Regions from separate parts of the Sphingomonas sp. S-NIH.Pt3_0716 genome, predicted to be linked through region 2. Evidence: predicted binding sites of a transcription regulator. Region 2 holds the regulator's gene; each other region holds the start of a gene.
The links. Region 2 encodes LexA, which represses DNA repair genes until DNA is damaged. Its sites were predicted from a motif close to GTTCCNCNCTTGTTCT; they were not measured.
Positions count from the first base shown of each region.

Region 1 (4,530 bases), on a different contig from region 2:
CGGAAGCTGTTCACGCAAAGCACGCCAGAGACGTTTTTCAGCCTCCGTGGCGTTACGGCGGAGAATGCGGGCCTGATCCACGGCCCCTGAAGGCAGATCGCGGTAATTGCGCATCGCCCTCACCCTTCCGCCGCTGCGCGGCTCCCTCCCTCTCCCACAGGGAGAGGGAATCTGATCACTGGCAGGCGAGGCACTCGTCATAGTCGGTGGTCTCGCCGATCTCGAACTTGGGGGCGTCGATCGTGTTGTCCGCTTCCACGCCACCGGCGAAGCCGGCGCGCTGCACCGACTTGGAGCGCAGATAATAGAGCGACTTGATGCCCAGTTCCCAGGCGCGGAAGTGGAGCATCAGCAGATCCCACTTCTCGACATCGGCCGGGATGAACAGGTTCAGCGACTGGGCCTGGTCGATATAGGGGGTGCGATCGGCGGCCAGTTCGAGCAGCCAGCGCTGGTCGATCTCGAAGCTGGTCTTGTACACATCCTTTTCTTCCTGGGTCAGGAAGTCGAGATGCTGGACCGAGCCGCCGCGTTCCAGGATCGAGTTCCATACGGCGCTCGAATCCTTGGCCTTTTCGACCAGCAGCTTTTCCAGATAGGGATTCTTCACCGCGAAGCTGCCCGAGAGCGTCTTGTGGGTGTAGATGTTCGCCGGGATCGGCTCGATACAGGCCGAGGTGCCGCCGCAGATGATCGAGATCGACGCGGTCGGCGCGATCGCCATCTTGCAGGAGAAGCGCTCCATAACGCCCTGGTCGGCGGCGTCGGGGCACGGCCCGCGCTCCTGCGCCAGCATCATCGACGCCTCGTTCACCTTGGCATTGATATGCTTGAAGATGCGCAGGTTCCACGACTTGGCCATGGCGCCTTCGAACGGGATGCCCCGTGCCTGCAGGAAGCTGTGGAAGCCCATGACGCCCAGGCCCACCGAGCGTTCACGGCTGGCGCTATATTTGGCGCGGGCCATTTCCGGCGGGGCGCGGTCGATATAGTCCTGCAGCACATTGTCGAGGAAGCGCATAATGTCTTCCGCGAAGGTCGGGTGATCCTTCCACTGATCCCAGGTTTCCAGGTTCATCGAGGAGAGGCAGCAGACCGCCGTGCGATCCTGGCCGAGATGGTCGCGACCCGTCGGCAGAGTGATTTCCGAACAGAGGTTCGACGTCGAGACCTTGAGTCCCAGGTCGCGGTGATGCTTGGGCATCATCCGGTTCACCGTGTCGGAGAAGACGATATAGGGCTCGCCGGTGGCGAGGCGGACCTCGACCAGCTTCTGGAACAGCGCGCGGGCATTGACGGTGCCGCGCACCGACTGGTCCTTGGGGCTGCGCAGGTTGAAATCACTGCCGTCGCGCACCGCTTCCATGAACTCGTCGGTCAGCAGCACGCCATGGTGCAGGTTGAGCGCCTTGCGGTTGAAGTCGCCGCTCGTCTTGCGGATTTCCAGGAACTCCTCGATCTCCGGGTGGGAGACGTCGAGATAGCATGCGGCCGAGCCGCGACGCAGCGAGCCCTGGCTGATCGCCAAGGTCAGCGAATCCATCACGCGGACGAAGGGGATGATGCCGCTGGTCTTGCCATTGAGGCCGACCGGCTCACCGATGCCGCGCACGCTGCCCCAATAGGTGCCGATGCCGCCGCCACGCGAGGCGAGCCAGACATTCTCGTTCCAGGTGTTGACGATGCCTTCCAGGCTGTCGTCGACGCTGTTCAGATAGCAGCTGATCGGAAGACCCCGACCGGTGCCGCCGTTCGACAGAACGGGCGTCGCCGGCATGAACCAGAGCTTGGAGATATAGTCATAGACGCGCTGCGCATGGTCGGCATCGTCCGAATAGGCGGCGGCGACGCGGGCGAACAGATCCTGATAGCTCTCGCCGGGCAGCAGATAGCGATCGTTCAGCGTGTCCTTGCCGAATTCGGTCAGCAGCGCATCGCGCGACGAATCCGTCACGACATGAAAGCGACGCTCATGAATCTTGGACGACGCGGACTCGGTCGCCTTGCCCTTGGCAGCCTTGGGCTCGGCCTTGTCCACCAGATCCTCGATACGCTCGTCCATTACCGTCGCCACGTCGCCGTTTCCACCTTGTTCACTATCTCGAAAGTCCATGCGAGCCCCCGATTGTTCCTGTTCCGTTCGATTCGGTCCAGCGATGCTGGGGCGCACCCTAGCATCATAGCATGAACCCGATCGGGCCGGGACAGAAATGGGGTCAACCGATCCGATCGCAAGGACAAAAGCCCCATATCGCCGGAAGCAGGTCCGGCAATGCAATCACAATCTATTGGGTGACCCCCTTGGTCCCGATACCACAGATAGTGCCACAGCCCCGCCGACACGCAAGAGGGTAAATGACAGTTCGGGGACTCGGTTCATCGACGCCTGGATTCGTTTCGTCGCTGACACGCCACCCCATAGCGCAACGACGCGCGGACTTCCAAGGGCCTTGGAAAAGACAAGGGGGGCCCATGAAATTAAAAAATAAATTTGCCTTGCCACGCAAATGCGCGCGTCGCGCGATTGGCGACAAAATCATGACATGGGGGCAGAGGCACGGACGCGACCACAATCTGTTGAATCGCTGCCTTTATCGTCCCCCTGCATATCGTCGCGCGATACGCTATGATGATGGGAAGGCTGGCGAATCCGGACGGCTCCGATGATCGGGAGGCAGGCATGATCCTCTATTACCATCCCCTCTCCTCCTATTGCTGGAAGGTGCTGATCGCCTTTCATGAAAATGGCACGCCCTTCACCCCGCGCATCCTGGAGGACGTGGCGGCACTGGCCGAATGGCAGGCACTCTGGCCGCTCGGCAAATTCCCCGTGCTGTACGACCCGGTGCGCGGCGCGACGATCGCGGAGGCGAGCATCATCGTCGAATATCTGGGCCGGCACGAACCCGGCACCTTCCGCCCGATCCCGGTCGATGGCGATGCGGCGATCGAGGTGCGGCTGATGGACCGGTTGTTCGACAATTATGTGATGGGGCCGATGCAGGCGCTGGTGGCCGACCGGCTGCGGCCCGAGGAGGCGCGCGATCCCCATGGCGTGACGGCCAATGTGGCGGCGCTGCGCAGCATCTATGCATTGCTGGAGGATCGGCTGGCGGGGCGGAGCTGGGCAGCGGGCGATCATCTGTCGCTGGCCGACTGCGCGGCGGCGCCCTCGCTTTATTATGCCGACAGGATCGTGCCGCTGCGCGCCGGCCATCCGGTTCTGGGCGCCTATCTGAACCGGCTGGAGGCGCGGCCCAGCTTTGCCCGCGTGCTGCGCGAGATGCAGCCCTGGTGGCAGAATTTTCCCTTTGCCGACGGGCCGCTTGCGTCCTGAACCGCAACCCTCTTCTGGACTCATCGTCTCAAAGGCCTATAGCCCCGCCTTGCAGGGACCTGCCGTGCAGAGGCGGGCCGCAAGAATAGGGACCAGGGTAGATGACCGTCATCAAGACCGCCGACCTCATCGAGAGCGTCGCCGACGCACTCCAGTTCATTTCCTACTATCACCCGATGGATTATATCCGGGCACTGGGTAAGGCCTATGAAGCCGAAGCCAATCCGGCGGCGAAGGACGCCATCGCCCAGATCCTGACCAACAGCCGCATGTGCGCCGAAGGCCACCGCCCGATCTGCCAGGACACCGGCATCGTCAACGTGTTCGTGAAGTGGGGCATGGAGTGTCGGCTGGACGATAATAGCCGGTCGATGCAGGAAGTGATCGACGAGGGCGTGCGCCGCGCATATCTGAACCCCGAGAACCGCCTGCGCGCGTCGATCCTGAAGGATCCCGCTTTCAGCCGCCAGAACACCAAGGACAACACGCCCTGCGTGCTGAATGTCGAGATGGTGCCGGGTAACAAGGTGATCATCGACGTCGCGGCCAAGGGCGGCGGCAGCGAAAACAAGACCAAGTTCAAGATGATGAACCCCAGCGATTCGATCGTCGACTGGGTGCTGGAAATGGTGCCGCAGATGGGCGCCGGCTGGTGCCCGCCGGGCATGCTGGGTATCGGCATCGGCGGCACCGCGGAAAAGGCCGTGGCGCTGGCCAAGGAAAGCCTGATGGACCCGATCGACATGGGCGAGCTGAAGGCCCGTGGCCCGCAGAACAAGATCGAGGAACTGCGCATCGAGCTGTTCGACAAGGTCAATGCGCTGGGCATCGGCGCGCAGGGCCTGGGCGGCCTTGCCACCGTGCTCGACATCAAGATCCACGACTATCCCTGCCATGCGGCGGGCAAGCCGGTGGCGATGATCCCGAACTGCGCCGCGACCCGCCACGCGCATTTCACCCTCGACGGGTCCGGCCCGGCCTATCTGGAAGCGCCCAAGCTCAGTGAATGGCCGCAGGTCGACTGGAAGCCGAGCAAGGAAGCCATCCGCGTCGACCTCGACACGCTGACGCCGGAACAGGTGCAGGGCTGGAAGCATGGCGACCGCCTGCTGCTGAACGGCAAGATGCTGACCGGCCGCGACGCCGCGCACAAGCGGATCGCCGACATGCTGGAGAAGGGCGAGACCCTGCCG
Region 1 covers NZ_QLJK01000018.1:66,223-70,752, reverse strand. The annotation lists gene BRX37_RS15525 (endonuclease domain-containing protein) at 1-114, opposite strand, end outside; gene BRX37_RS15520 (ribonucleoside-diphosphate reductase subunit alpha) at 176-2,062, opposite strand; gene BRX37_RS15515 (glutathione S-transferase family protein) at 2,681-3,337, shown strand; gene BRX37_RS15510 (fumarate hydratase) at 3,439-4,530, shown strand, end outside.
Region 1: a site for LexA is predicted at 2,081-2,096, ahead of BRX37_RS15520 (ribonucleoside-diphosphate reductase subunit alpha). Genes of this name have one in related genera too.

Region 2 (4,530 bases):
GCGAGCAGCTGGTTGGCGACCTCGGCATGGCGCGGGGTGCGCTCGAACTGGAACACGGCGGGCTCATCGCCGCCCAGGTTCAGCCATTCCAGACCGTCGAAAATGGCGGCCACGGCTTCCTCGGTGGAGCGGGCGCGATCCGTATCCTCGATGCGGAGCAGGAACTTGCCGCCATGATGGCGCGCGAACAGCCAGTTGAACAGCGCGGTGCGGGCGCCGCCAATATGCAGGAAGCCCGTTGGCGACGGGGCGAAACGGGTCACCACCTGCTTGTTCAATCCCGTTGCACTTGCCGTCATATTCGCTGACATTCTTCCTGCCTGATCCATGGATGCGACGCCCCCTAGCATGGCTTTTGAGCCACGACAAACGTCCGTTGGGCGCAGGACGGTGCGTATTGCGCACAATGGATTTGCGCGGATCGAACAATGGCTGGAGGTGGAGCGCGAACAGCTCGCCTTGTGGGTGCCGGTGGCGCTGGGCGCGGGCATTGCCGGCTGGTTCGTGCTGCCGGGGCCGGCACAATGGCTGGCCTGTTGCTGCGGGGCGCTGGGGCTGGCCTGTCTGGCGCTGTTGCTGCCGGTGGGCGCGCGATTGCGGCACATGCTGGTGGCGGGCGGGCTGCTGGCCTGCATTGGTTGTCTGTTGGTTTGGGGCAAGGCGACATGGCTGGGTCAGCCGCCGCTGGCCCGTCCCATATTCGCACAGGTGACCGGCACGGTGACGGCGGTGGCCAAGCTGCCGGCACAGCAGATGGTGCGGGTGGGGCTGCGGCCGATCGAGGCGCCGGCGCTGCCCGCGGCGATCCGGGTGAATATCGCGGAGGCGGATGTGCCCGAAGGGCTGGGCAAGGGGGCGGTGCTGCGCTTTCGCGTGCGGCTGATGCCGCCCGCGCCGCCGAGCGTGCCGGGGGCGTTCGACTTCGCGCGACGCGCCTATTTCCAGGGGATCGGGGCGACCGGGCGGGCGCTGGCGCCGGTCGAGGTGGTGGAACAGGCGCGCGAGGGGCCGACGCTGCGGGCGCGGCTGTTCGATCATATCGGCGGACAGGTGGCGGGCGCATCGGCGGGGATTGCGGTGGCGCTGGCGACCGGCGACCAGGGCGCGATTGCCGAAACGGATGCGGAGGCGATGCGGCGCAGTGGCCTTGCCCATCTTCTGTCGATCAGCGGGCTGCATGTGACGGCGCTGATCGGGGCGGTGATATTCCTGCTGTTGCGCTTGCTGGCGCTGATCCCGCGCGCGGCGCTGGACTGGCCGCTGATGCTGATCGCGGCGGCGGGCGGCGCGCTGGCGGGGATCGGCTATACGCTGCTGACCGGCGCGGAGGTGCCGACGGTGCGATCCTGCATCGCGGCGCTGCTGGTGCTGGGCGGGCTGGCGCTGGGGCGCGAGGCGATCACCCTGCGGCTGGTGGCGACCGGGGCGCTGGTGGTGCTGGTCTTCTGGCCAGAGGCGCTGATCGGCCCGAGCTTCCAGATGAGCTTTGCCGCCGTGGTCGCGCTGGTGGCGCTGGGCGAGCATCGGCGGTTCAAGGCGTTTGCGATGGCGCGGGACGAGCCTTTGCCGCGCAAGGCCGGGCGGACGGTGGCGGCGATGCTGATGACGGGCCTTGCCATCGAACTGGTGCTGGCGCCGATCGCGCTTTACCATTTTCACAAGGCTGGATTGCTGGGCGCGGTGGCCAATCTGGTCGCGATCCCGCTCACCACCTTCGTCATCATGCCGCTGGAGGCGCTGGCGCTGTGCTTCGACCTCGTCGGGCTGGGCGCGCCCTTCTGGTGGCTCACGGCCAAGGCGATCGCGCTGTTGCTAGCGGTGGCGCATGGCGTGGCGGCGAGCCCGATGGCGGTGATGCTGGCGCCGGCGGTGCCGGGCGGGCTGTTCGCGGTCATCCTGGTGGGAGGTCTCTGGTGCCTGCTCTGGCGCAGTCGCTGGCGCTGGCTGGGGCTGGGGCCGGTCGCGATCGGCCTGGCCGGCATCGCGCTGCTGGCGCCGCCCGATATCGTGGTGACCGGCGACGGGCGGCATGTCGCGGTGCTGACACCAGCGGGGACGATGGCGCTGCTGCGCGAGGGGGCGGGTGAGTATGTCCGCGACGTGCTGAGCGAGAGCGCGGGCTATGACGGGACGCTGGAGGCGATCGCGACGATGAAGCAGGCGCGCTGTTCGACTGATCTATGTGCGGTGACGTTGCCACGGGACGGGCGCGACTGGCATTTGCTGGTGACGCGCAATGCGATGCTGGTCGATCGGCCGATATTGGAGCGGGACTGCGCGGCGGCCGATATCGTCATCAGCGATCGGGGGCTGCCCTGGTGGTGCCGGCCGCGCTGGATGAAGATCGACCGCCGGCTGCTGTCGCGCACCGGCGGCCTGTCGATTGGCCTTGAAAGCGGCAAAGTTCACACCGTCCATCGGCCCGGAGACGCGCATCCGTGGATCGTGCGCCGCCGGCCCCGAACAGCCGGTCAGTTGTAGCGGCGCAGCAGGCCGGCGAGCTTGCCCTGGATGCGGACCTGGCGCGGATCATAGATCTGCGGTTCATAGGCGGCATTGGCGGGATCGAGCCGGACGCGCGCGCCTTCGCGGCGGAAATATTTGAGCGTGGCTTCAGCGTCGTCGATCAGGGCGACGACGATCTGGCCTTCGCGCGCGACATCGGTGCGCTGGATCAGCGCGAAGTCGCCGTCGAGAATGCCGGCCTCCATCATGGAGTCCCCCGACACTTCGAGGGCATAATGGTCGCCCGAGCCGAGCAAGGCGGCGGGGACGGAGAGCATGGTGTGGCTTTCCATCGCCTCGATCGGGACGCCGGCGGCGATGCGGCCGTGCAGCGGGATTTCGATCACGTCATTGGCGGCGGTCGGCAGCAGCACGGCCGGAGCCGATATCTTGGGCGTCGGGACGGCTGGTGCAGGCGCGCGATGCATCGCCTCGGGCAGCTTGAGCACTTCGAGCGCGCGGGCGCGGTTGGGCAGGCGTCGGATGAAGCCGCGTTCCTCCAGCGCGTTGATCAGCCGGTGGATGCCGGACTTGGAGCGCAGGTCGAGCGCGTCCTTCATCTCCTCGAACGAAGGGGACACCCCGCCTTCTTCCAGCCGGGTCTGAATGAAGCTCAGCAATTCCTGCTGCTTGGGCGTCAACATCGGCGGTCCTCCATGGAACGAATGAAGAACGCATAGGAAACGGAAAGGGGCAAGTCAAGCGCGTTAAACCATGCGCCGCTTTTGCCGGCCAGGCAGTCAGATAGTCAGGCGGTCAGCGGAATGATGTCGACCATGTCGCCGGCAATGGCGGGGGCTGAGCCGGCCGGCCGGCGGATCAGACAGTCGGCCAGCGCCATGGCGGCGGTGGCGGCGCTGTCCTGCGCGGTGACCGAGACGATGCCGTCGGCGGCGCGATAGGCGCGCAGATAATCGTCGCGTTCCGCCGTTGCGCCAAGCGACGCGGCAAGGCGGGCCTGCACGACCGGCGGCAGCGGCGCGCGCGATCCGGCGAGATGGCGGACCAGCGGGCAGAGGAAGAGGGTGCCGGTGACGAAAGCGGAGACCGGATTGCCCGGCAGGCCGAGGAAGATTGCGTTGCCGAGACGCCCGGCCATCAGCGGTTTGCCGGGCCGCATCGCGATCTTGTAGAAATCGAGCGTGCCGCCGGCCGCCGCGAAGGCGGGGCGGACATAGTCATGGTCGCCGACCGAGGCGCCGCCGGTCGAGACGATGATGTCGGCCTGTGCCGCCTGTTCCAGCGCCTGCGTCATGGCGGCGAGATCGTCGGGCACGATGCCAAGGTCGATCACGTCGCAGGGCAGGGCGGCGAGCAGGGCAGCGAGCATCGGCGCGTTGGACGAGGGGAGATAGCCCGACGGCGTCGGCGCGCCGGGGGGAACAAGTTCATTGCCGGTCGAGAGCAAAGCGACACGCGGCCGGGCGCCGACGGGAAGGCTGCCATGGCCGCCCAGCACGGCGAGCGCGATCTGGCCGGGCGTGAGGCGGTTACCGGCGCTGACCAGCGGCGTGCCGGCGCGGAAATCTGAGCCGAGCGGGCGGACATGCCTGCCGGGCGTCAGTATGCCGTCATGCGCGGTCAGTTTGTCGCCGTCGCGCGTGGCATTTTCCTGGATCAGGATCGCGTCGGCGCCGGCCGGCAAGGGCGCCCCGGTGAAGATGCGGCAGGCCTGGCCCGGTTGCAGGGCCGGGATATCGGCGTCGCCCGCGCTGCTGGTCGCGACCAGCTGCCACGGCCCGGCGCCTTCGGATGCGCGCACGGCATAGCCGTCCATCGCGGAAAGATCGGCCCAGGGCTGGTCGCGGCGCGCGCTGATGTCGGTGGCGAGCCAGCGACCGGCGCAGGCGGATACGGGCACATGTTCGGCCGGCAACGGATCGGCGAGGGCAAGGAGCCGCGCCTGCGCGTCCGCGACCGGCATCAGGCTCATCGGTCGCTGCTCTCCGGCGCGGTCCAGTCGCCCGACTTGCCGCCACGCTTGGCGAGCAGGCGAACATCGCCGATTATCATGCCCTTATCGAG
Region 2 covers NZ_QLJK01000005.1:64,649-69,178, forward strand. The annotation lists gene gltX (glutamate--tRNA ligase) at 1-299, opposite strand, end outside; gene BRX37_RS05225 (ComEC/Rec2 family competence protein) at 349-2,481, shown strand; gene lexA (transcriptional repressor LexA) at 2,472-3,149, opposite strand; gene BRX37_RS05235 (molybdopterin molybdotransferase MoeA) at 3,254-4,438, opposite strand; gene moaC (cyclic pyranopterin monophosphate synthase MoaC) at 4,435-4,530, opposite strand, start outside.

Region 3 (4,530 bases), on a different contig from region 2:
CGGATGTTCTTCAGGCTGCAGCAGAGATCATAGGATCGGTCGAGATCGGCTACAGGATGGGATTGCCTCCCCAGTCAGCACAAAAGTGGGCGCGGAAGGTCGGTTTGCCCACGATACATGATGCGGGCTACTGCCGCATGCGCTTCGCCAACATCATGAAACAAGGCGCTTGGTCAGCCTAGACGACGCCTGCGTCGCGTGAGCGCTCCTCGATCCGGGCCAACATAGCACGCTTGCGCGCTGTTCGGCGCGATCCGCTATTGCGCATGGCATCGGTACGCTCTGGGGTATCGATGATGCCCAAGGCAGCCTTGCGCTCTCGGATTCCCGCTAAAAGGTCTGAGAGGGTGATGATCATACCGCTCCATCCCTTCCGTGGATCCCGGTCCATCTTAGAAATGTGCAGCCCGCCTGCGACATCCCTGCTCAGGTACCGATAATATCCCATGCAAGATGCATGTGCCAGCTACGTCCACTGCCCAGGTGCGATGCCTGACTGCCGCAAATCCGAACCCGCGGTCCTGCTGCAGACCAGTGCAAAAGCTCAACGAGGGTCTCGCCGGGAAATCCGACGATTACTATCGTATAGCCGATAGCGATTGAGGAAAGCATGCCCGGGAATATTCCCCCCGACAAGAAAGCCGCGTTCGAACGTCTCGCAAACCATCTGGATGAGGAATATCCCTATCCCGGGTGTCGCGACGATCTCAGGGATGTGGCCAGCGGCAGCTCTGCCATAATTGAACGCGCATACTGGCGCGATCCCGTGCAAGTCATGACCGGCCTCACATGGATGCTCGTCGGCCTGATGATCGGAGTGCTGCTGTGAGGGCCGATCGCATTGAGCGCGAATGGTTTTGCAAGCGCTGCGGTAATTCCGTCCACAAGCTGCAAGGATCATGGGCCCACATACGCAATCAACATAGCCCAAAGTCGTGCGGTCGAAAGCTGACCGACAACGACGTCTATCGGTTGCCGCTAAGCCGAACGGGGGAACGCATCCGCACCCGTGCACGGAATAAACAACAGGAAGCGCAAGATCGCCTGCTCATCGCTAAGCGGCGCTGGGATGAAGCCCGCCGTGAATGGGAGGCAGCCCAAGACGAACTCTATCTTGCATCGGAAGCACTGAAGTCCATAAAGAATAGTCCCCCATTGGACTAGCCTGGCCAGCCCATCGGTTCAATCCAACGCCGCCGATAACTGCGGCGCATAAGCCGCTTTCCGTAAGATTCGAAGCGGCCTGTTCCATATTCAATGCAACCTGTGGTGAAGGGGGTCTGGAATTTGCCCAATCGGTCTGAGACAATTACTCCCGGTCTTGCAGGGAAGCATTACAATGGACTTCAGAGCAATTGAGGAATGGCTGTCTGATGCGCCTGAACGGCACGCGATGCCGAAGGAACGACAGAATGCCACGACGGCTGCCATAGGCGCTGCGGCGAAGACAGCCGCAGCTTCCGGCGTTGAAGCGTTCGATTTGGCGCGGCTGGAGATGGCCACCGGCCCTCAGGCGGAAGAGTATCGCCCTTTCCGGACTTTGACGCTTGCTGAGTTGGTCCGCGCCGCCACTGAAATTCGGACCGTTCAGGACAAGCTTCGCTACCGCGACGCAACGATCGCTGTTGATCCAGCCCTTGAACGCGCGGTCCTGACCCTTGGCGATGCCGGGATGCCTCTCAATGAGCACCGCTTTGCGGCGACCGAACGCGCCTTTGTCCGTGCAGAAATCTACGAGGCGGCGAATGGGGCCCTTTCGCCAAATGAAAAGGCCCGGATGATCCTCTACGACGTCGCCACTCAGGAAGAGGCGCGTGGCCTCGAACTGATCGGCCGAGGCGGAGCCCTGAGTGTCAGCCGAGGCATGGCGATCGCCAAGCCCGCTCAGGAGCTCGTATCCAGCATGGGCATCCGAACGCTGGAGAAGGACGGCCTGGGTCAGCAGGACATCGCCATGGCAGCCGTCGGCCGTTATGAGCGAGTGTCAGAATTCCATCGAGCAGGGATCGATTTAGGGGCTACTTTAGCGCGAGCCAGTGGCCCTGGCGCCGCAGCATTAGATGCGCGGTTGGAACGCCTTGCTTCACAAGCGCTAGAGCCAGTGCCCAATGGCCTCGATCGGGAATCTGAAATCACCGGGGGCGATGCGGAGGGAACCTACCTATCTGAGGCAGTTACTCGCGGGATCGCTTCGCAGGCGAGCGACATCAAGTTCGAATTAGTCATCAAGCCGAAAGGCCGCACAGATCCAGATGCAAGCGAACAGCACAGCTTTGCTATGCCTCGCGGTCGAGGCCGCGATTAAAGGCGCAATAGCGCGCGACCAGATGATCATTGAGGCCCCGCGCGCCGACGTCGTCATGCTTGGAAACACACTTCGCGAATGTTCGCGAAATGAAATGAGGATTCGAAATGCCCGATGAAACCATGATCTTCGGCGTCAGCGAAGAGGGCCCGAATGGCGATGCACTGGGCTTCATCGATCTCACCAAGCTGCATGTCGGAAATAAGGTTCATGACGCCTACCGCGCAGCTGTTCTCGAAGCCGCAAAACAGCGACGGGAGGAGGGCTTCGGCTGCGCCTATCTTCCACATGAGGGCATGCTGCTACTCATGCATGAGGTTCCAAGCGAGGCGAAGGTGCCTGACGCCGCCATGCCATTCACGATCCACGGCTTCGCGTCTCTCCTTGCCGACGACTGACAAAAATAGGCACGTCCTCAGCGTAACCTGTTGCTGCACCGGGATGAGGGACCGCCCCCTTTCGGCTAGTCCAAGCCCATCCATCAACCTCGTTTGCCGAAGAACAGGCTCTTGCCATGTTCTCTTTTTGTTCGCATATCGCCGGACATGACACAGCCCGATTCTCTCTGGCTCGCGCAGAGCCTTCTTAACGCCCCTGGGTGGGCACGAGTGGCACTGACGGCGCCAAACGAACGGTTGCGGGAGCAAGCTGCTGTAGAACTGGCCCAAACAATTATCGTGGCCATGGAACGTCAGCCGCCTCACTTTGATCGCAGGCATATGACCCTTCCCCTTTGACGTGGGGGCGAACGTCCCCCTGCGAAACCTCGGCGATTATGCCCACCGAAACGCCAATCTTTTCATCATCTGCAAATGCGGCCACTCAGGAGTAATCGATGCTGAAAAACTCAACCGCTGGTTCCTCGCGCATTGCTGGAACACCGCTATGGAAACCGTCGGATCGCACCTGCGCTGCACGCGCTGTCGGGGACATCCTGAACGATTTGCTCCAACGCCTCGACAGCCAGACCGGCCTGACTGGATGAACAGCGAAGCTAGTTGGAAACGACTGGTTCGGCGCCTGCGCGATTAGCTGAACGGCGGACCTGGTCAGGGCAGCCAAGCATGCAGTTCAGATATGGCAATGGCGAGCTGCCGACCATGATCATGGCCACCCTTGTGAACGACGCCAACAACGCGGTCATCCACATCCAGCAATGGCCCCCCTGACATCCCCGGTGTCAGCATCTGCTGAACCTCCACCATCTTCACCGCGCTTTTGGTTGGCAGGGATGTAACCGCACCAGGTCGGATGTTCAGTCTATCGCCGGGGCCGTAGCCGGGATACCCGATCGCGGTCGTGGCCTCACCTGTCGCGGCCGCCTTGGCGGCGGTCTCGAGCTCATAGAACTCGTTACTTGGGATTGCATGGTCGAGAACCGCCAGATCTCGATTTGGGCAACGATGCTTCACATACGCCGGGAATTTATTCGACGGCTTCGATGGATGATAAAGCTCGACTAGCCCGGACGGCGATACGCAATGTTCTGCCGTAACCAGGCCAACGCCTTTCATGAAGAAAGCCGTGCCTTGGTCACCCCCTGTTTCCCAATGCTCAATCAGCCACACTGATCGTTCTCGTATTTCCTGGGGACTGGGCAAAATGTCGAGCGCGAGCGGCGGGAATGCAGCGTTGAAACGGGATGCGACACTGCGAAAGACCGGGTCAGATGCGCCTTTGATGTATCCCAGCCACGATACCTTGCCTTGCAAGTGCTGGCCGACGTCAGCTTTACCACCATGCGAGGATTTGAATTTTGCCTGGGCGGCGGCCAGTCCCAGCGTTTCAACAGAGTAAAGGGCCGCCCGCAAATTCCTCACAAACCGCCGGTCGACATTGAGAGCCTCGTTAATCCGGATGCCTGTCACGGTGCGGCGCGAATGCTTATCCGCATAGTGAGCCTTGTCTGGGTTCAGCACAAACCCATTACCGCTGAAAATCTGCTTGAGTTTCTCCGACAACAGATCCGGTGAGAAATGCCCTGATGCCGGTGGTGTCGTTTCGAACAATCCCATTAGCGGCTGGTAGCTGGAAAAGCTCAGGTCGTCCGCATAGCGGGTGTAAATGCAACGGGCGTCCTTAGCGAACTCCCGCAGCCTCCTATCCATGCGGAAGCAAACCATATTGGACAAGATCGGACTGCTAGGGGCCCCTTGGGGCAACGTCCCATTCAAGCAGCATATAGTCGCGATCGCCTCCGCAATCTCCCGCTTCATACCAAGCGA
Region 3 covers NZ_QLJK01000007.1:20,528-25,057, forward strand. The annotation lists gene BRX37_RS07040 (TniQ family protein) at 1-182, shown strand, start outside; gene BRX37_RS07045 (hypothetical protein) at 179-358, opposite strand; gene BRX37_RS07050 (hypothetical protein) at 611-829, shown strand; gene BRX37_RS07055 (hypothetical protein) at 1,340-2,305, shown strand; gene BRX37_RS07060 (hypothetical protein) at 2,413-2,703, shown strand; gene BRX37_RS27245 (DUF6771 family protein) at 2,851-3,042, shown strand; gene BRX37_RS07070 (reverse transcriptase domain-containing protein) at 3,355-4,530, opposite strand, start outside.
Region 3: a site for LexA is predicted at 2,822-2,837, ahead of BRX37_RS27245 (DUF6771 family protein). Genes of this name have one in related genera too.

Region 4 (4,530 bases), on a different contig from region 2:
TATCGGGATCGGGCCGCAAACCCGGCGTCACCGTATCCGGGTCAGGCCGCAGCCCCGGCGTCACCGTATCCGGGTCAGGCCGCAAGCCCGGCGTCACCGTATCCGGGTCAGGCCGCAGACCCGGCGTCACCGTATCCGGGTCAGGCCGCAAGCCCGGCGTCACCGTATCCGGGTCAGGCCGCAGACCCGGCGTCACCGTGTCCGGATCGGGTCGCAAGCCCGGCGTCACCGTATCCGGATCAGGCCGCAGCCCCGGCGTCACCGTATCCGGGTCAGGACGCAAGCCCGGTGTCACCGTATCCGGATCAGGTCGCAAGCCCGGTGTCACCGTATCCGGATCAGGCCGCAAGCCCGGCGTCACCGTGTCCGGATCAGGACGCAGTCCCGGCGTCACCGTATCCGGGTCAGGACGCAGTCCCGGCGTCACCGTATCCGGGTCAGGTCGCAGTCCCGGCGTCACCGTATCCGGATCAGGCCGCAGACCCGGCGTCACCGTGTCAGGATCAGGACGCAGACCCGGCGTCACCGTGTCAGGATCAGGCCGCAGTCCTGGCGTCACCGTATCCGGATCGGGCCGCAAGCCCGGTGTCACCGTATCCGGGTCAGGTCGCAGACCCGGCGTCACCGTATCCGGATCAGGACGCAAGCCCGGTGTCACCGTATCGGGATCAGGCCGCAGGCCCGGTGTCACCGTATCCGGGTCAGGCCGCAAGCCCGGCGTCACCGTATCCGGATCAGGACGCAGCCCCGGCGTCACCGTATCCGGATCAGGGCGCAGGCCCGGCGTCACCGTATCGGGATCAGGTCGCAGACCCGGCGTCACCGTGTCCGGGTCAGGCCGCAGACCCGGCGTCACCGTGTCCGGGTCAGGCCGCAGACCCGGCGTCACCGTGTCCGGATCAGGACGCAAGCCCGGCGTCACCGTGTCAGGATCAGGCCGTATTTCAGGTGTTGGCGTATCCGGGTCCGGGCGGACTTCCGGTGTCACCGTATCGGGGTCTGGTCGCGCCTCGGGCGTAATGGGAACGGGCACCGGCCGCAGTTCGGGCGTGACGATTTCGGGATCGGGGTGCCGTTCCGGGGTCACCGTGTCGGGGTCAGGCCGCAAACCTGGCGTCACCGTATCCGGATCAGGCCGCAGCCCCGGCGTCACTGTATCGGGGTTCGGGCGCAGTTCCGGCGTCACGGTCTCGGGCAAGGGCCGCAATCCGGGCGTGATCAAATCCGGATTGGGGCGCAACCCCGGCGTTACCGTATCCGGCAAGGGGCGCAGCCCCGGCGTCACCGTATCCGGGTTCGGCCGCAATTCCGGCGTCACGGTCTCGGGCAAGGGCCGCAGGCCGGGCGTGATCAAATCCGGATTGGGGCGCAACCCCGGCGTTACCGTATCCGGCAAGGGGCGCAGGCCGGGCGTCACCGTATCCGGGTTCGGCCGCAATTCCGGCGTCACCAGATCAGGCAGTTCCGGGTCCGGCCGGTTCCAGTGATCGGGGAAATTGATGCCGCCCGGATGCTGGTCGGCCGAATCGACGAAATTGTCATATTCCGCATATTCGGTGCGAATATGGGCGAACAGATTATGGGTGCCGCCATTTTCCCGCACGATGGGCGATACCGTCAGGTGCAGGCCGGTATCGGGCTGGGTCCAACTGTCCACCCGCTCCGCGGTCTCGGGAAAGACGACGAAAAACTCGCCCGGATCGACGCCGGACAGCCACACCGAATGGTCCTTGCCCTCGGTCCAGCCCAGGAAGATGATCCGCCCCGCGGGCGTCTCGCTCTGGGCCATGGCCCCCGTCGTCGCCAATGTCATGCCCGCGACGCTGCCCGCCACGCTCAGGACGCCCGCATGCCAATGGAGCCGCCAATAGGTCATGCCCCGTTTCTACGTGCGATCCCATAGCCGCTGCCATCCATGGAAATCCCGAGACAGGCCGAGACGCCCCCGCAGCCGAACCAGAAACGCCCTCCGGCCGGCGCAGCGCGCCATCGTCCACGCCCGGCCATCTTCCCCTGGCCGCTCCCCCTTCCTATCTTGCCTCCCGACCGGGCAACGCCCCCTTGCCCCCACGGAACAAATCTGGAACAACGCCCCCATGAGTCTGACCCATATTTCGGTGCGCGGCGCGCGCGAGCACAACCTCAAGGGCGTGGACGTCGATCTGCCCCGCGACAGCCTGATCGTCATCACCGGCCTCTCGGGCTCGGGCAAGTCCAGCCTCGCCTTCGACACCATCTATGCCGAGGGGCAGCGCCGCTATGTGGAGTCGCTCTCCGCCTATGCGCGCCAGTTCCTGGAGATGATGCAGAAACCCGATGTCGAGCATATCGAGGGCCTCTCCCCCGCCATCTCGATCGAGCAGAAGACCACCAGCCGCAACCCGCGCTCCACGGTCGCGACCGTCACCGAGATATACGACTATATGCGCCTGCTCTGGGCGCGCGTCGGCATCCCCTATTCGCCCGCCACCGGCGAGCCAATCAGCGCGCAAACTGTCTCGCAGATGGTCGACCGGGTGATGCTCCTGCCCGAAGGCACCCGTTTCTACCTGCTCGCCCCGGTCGTGCGCGGGCGGAAGGGCGAATATCGCAAGGAACTGGCCGAGTGGCAGAAGGCGGGCTACACCCGCGTCCGCATCGACGGCGAGCTCTACCTGATCGAGGATGCCCCCGCCCTCGACAAGAAATACAAGCATGACATCGAGGTCGTGGTCGATCGCCTGGCGGTCAACGCCGACATGGCCACCCGCCTCGCCGACAGTTTCGAGCAGGCGCTGAAACTCGCAGACGGCCTCGCCTTTGTCGACCTGGCCGAGGGCGTGGTCCCCGGCCGCGAGGATGAAGCCCAGTCCGCGGGCAAGATGAAGAATGCCGGCATCCCCGCCAACCGCATCGTCTTTTCCGAGAAATTCGCCTGCCCGGTCAGCGGCTTCACCATATCCGAGATCGAGCCGCGCCTCTTCTCCTTCAACGCGCCCATGGGCGCCTGCCCGGCCTGCGACGGCCTGGGCGAGCGGCAGGAGTTCGACCCCGAACTGGTCGTCCCCAACGAAGCCCTCTCCCTGAAGAAGGGCGCCGTCGTCCCCTGGGCCAAGTCCAACCCGCCCAGCCCCTACTACATGCAGGTCTTGGGCTCCCTCGCCAAGGAATTCGGCTTCTCCCTCGACACCCCCTGGGCCGAGCTGCCGGGCGAAGTGAAGCTCATCATCCTCCACGGCACCGGCGGCAAGCCCGTCACCCTGCGCTTCGTCGACGGCAAGAAGAGCTACGAGGTCAAGAAGCCGTTCGAGGGTGTGATCGGCAACCTCAACCGCCGCCTGCTCCAGACGGAATCCGCCTGGATGCGCGAGGAACTGAGCAAATATCAGACTGCCATGCCCTGCGAGACCTGCCATGGCGCGCGCCTCAAGCCCGAGGCGCTCGCGGTCAAGATCGCCGGCGAGGACATCTCCGTCTCCACCCGCCGCTCGGTGGTGGACGCGCTCGCCTTCTTCACCGCGATGCCCGACGCGCTCAATGACCAGCAGAACCAGATCGCCCGCGCCATCCTCAAGGAAATTGTCGAGCGCCTCGGCTTCCTCAACAATGTCGGCCTCGACTATCTGAACCTCGACCGCACATCAGGCACCCTGTCGGGCGGCGAAAGCCAGCGCATCCGCCTCGCCAGCCAGATCGGCTCGGGCCTCTCGGGCGTCCTCTACGTCCTCGACGAACCCTCGATCGGCCTGCACCAGCGCGACAATGACCGGCTGCTCGTCACCCTCAAGCGCCTGCGCGACCTCGGCAACAGCGTCATCGTCGTCGAGCATGACGAGGATGCGATCCGCGCCGCCGACTATATTGTCGACATGGGGCCGGGCGCCGGCGTCCATGGCGGCACCATCGTCGCCCAGGGCACCCTGCCCGAACTGCTGGCGCACAAGGACAGCCTGACCGCGGACTATCTCAACGGCACCCGCCGCATCGAAGTCCCCGCCAAGCGCCGCAAGGGCTCGGGCAAGAAGCTCACCGTCCACAATGCCCGCGCCAACAACCTCACCGGCGTCACCGCGTCGATACCCTTAAGCACCTTCACCTGCATCACCGGCGTGTCGGGATCGGGCAAGTCCAGCTTCACAATTGATACGCTGTATGCAGCATCGGCGCGCGCCCTAAATGGAGCCAGAATAATCGCCGGCCCGCATGACAAGATCACGGGCCTGGAAAATTGCGACAAGGTCATCGACATCGACCAGTCGCCGATCGGCCGCACCCCGCGCTCCAACCCGGCCACCTACACCGGCGCCTTCACCAATATCCGCGACTGGTTCGCGGGCCTCCCCGAAGCGCAGGCGCGCGGCTACAAGCCGGGCCGCTTCTCCTTCAACGTCAAGGGCGGCCGCTGCGAAGCCTGCCAGGGCGACGGCGTGCTCAAGATCGAGATGCACTTCCTCCCCGACGTCTATGTCACCTGCGACGTCTGCCACGGCGCCCGCTACAACCGCGAGACGCTGGAGGTGAAGTTCAAGGGGATGAGCATCGCCGACGTGC
Region 4 covers NZ_QLJK01000019.1:39,972-44,501, forward strand. The annotation lists gene BRX37_RS15970 (autotransporter domain-containing protein) at 1-1,876, opposite strand, end outside; gene uvrA (excinuclease ABC subunit UvrA) at 2,097-4,530, shown strand, end outside.
Region 4: a site for LexA is predicted at 2,072-2,087, ahead of uvrA (excinuclease ABC subunit UvrA). Genes of this name have one in related genera too.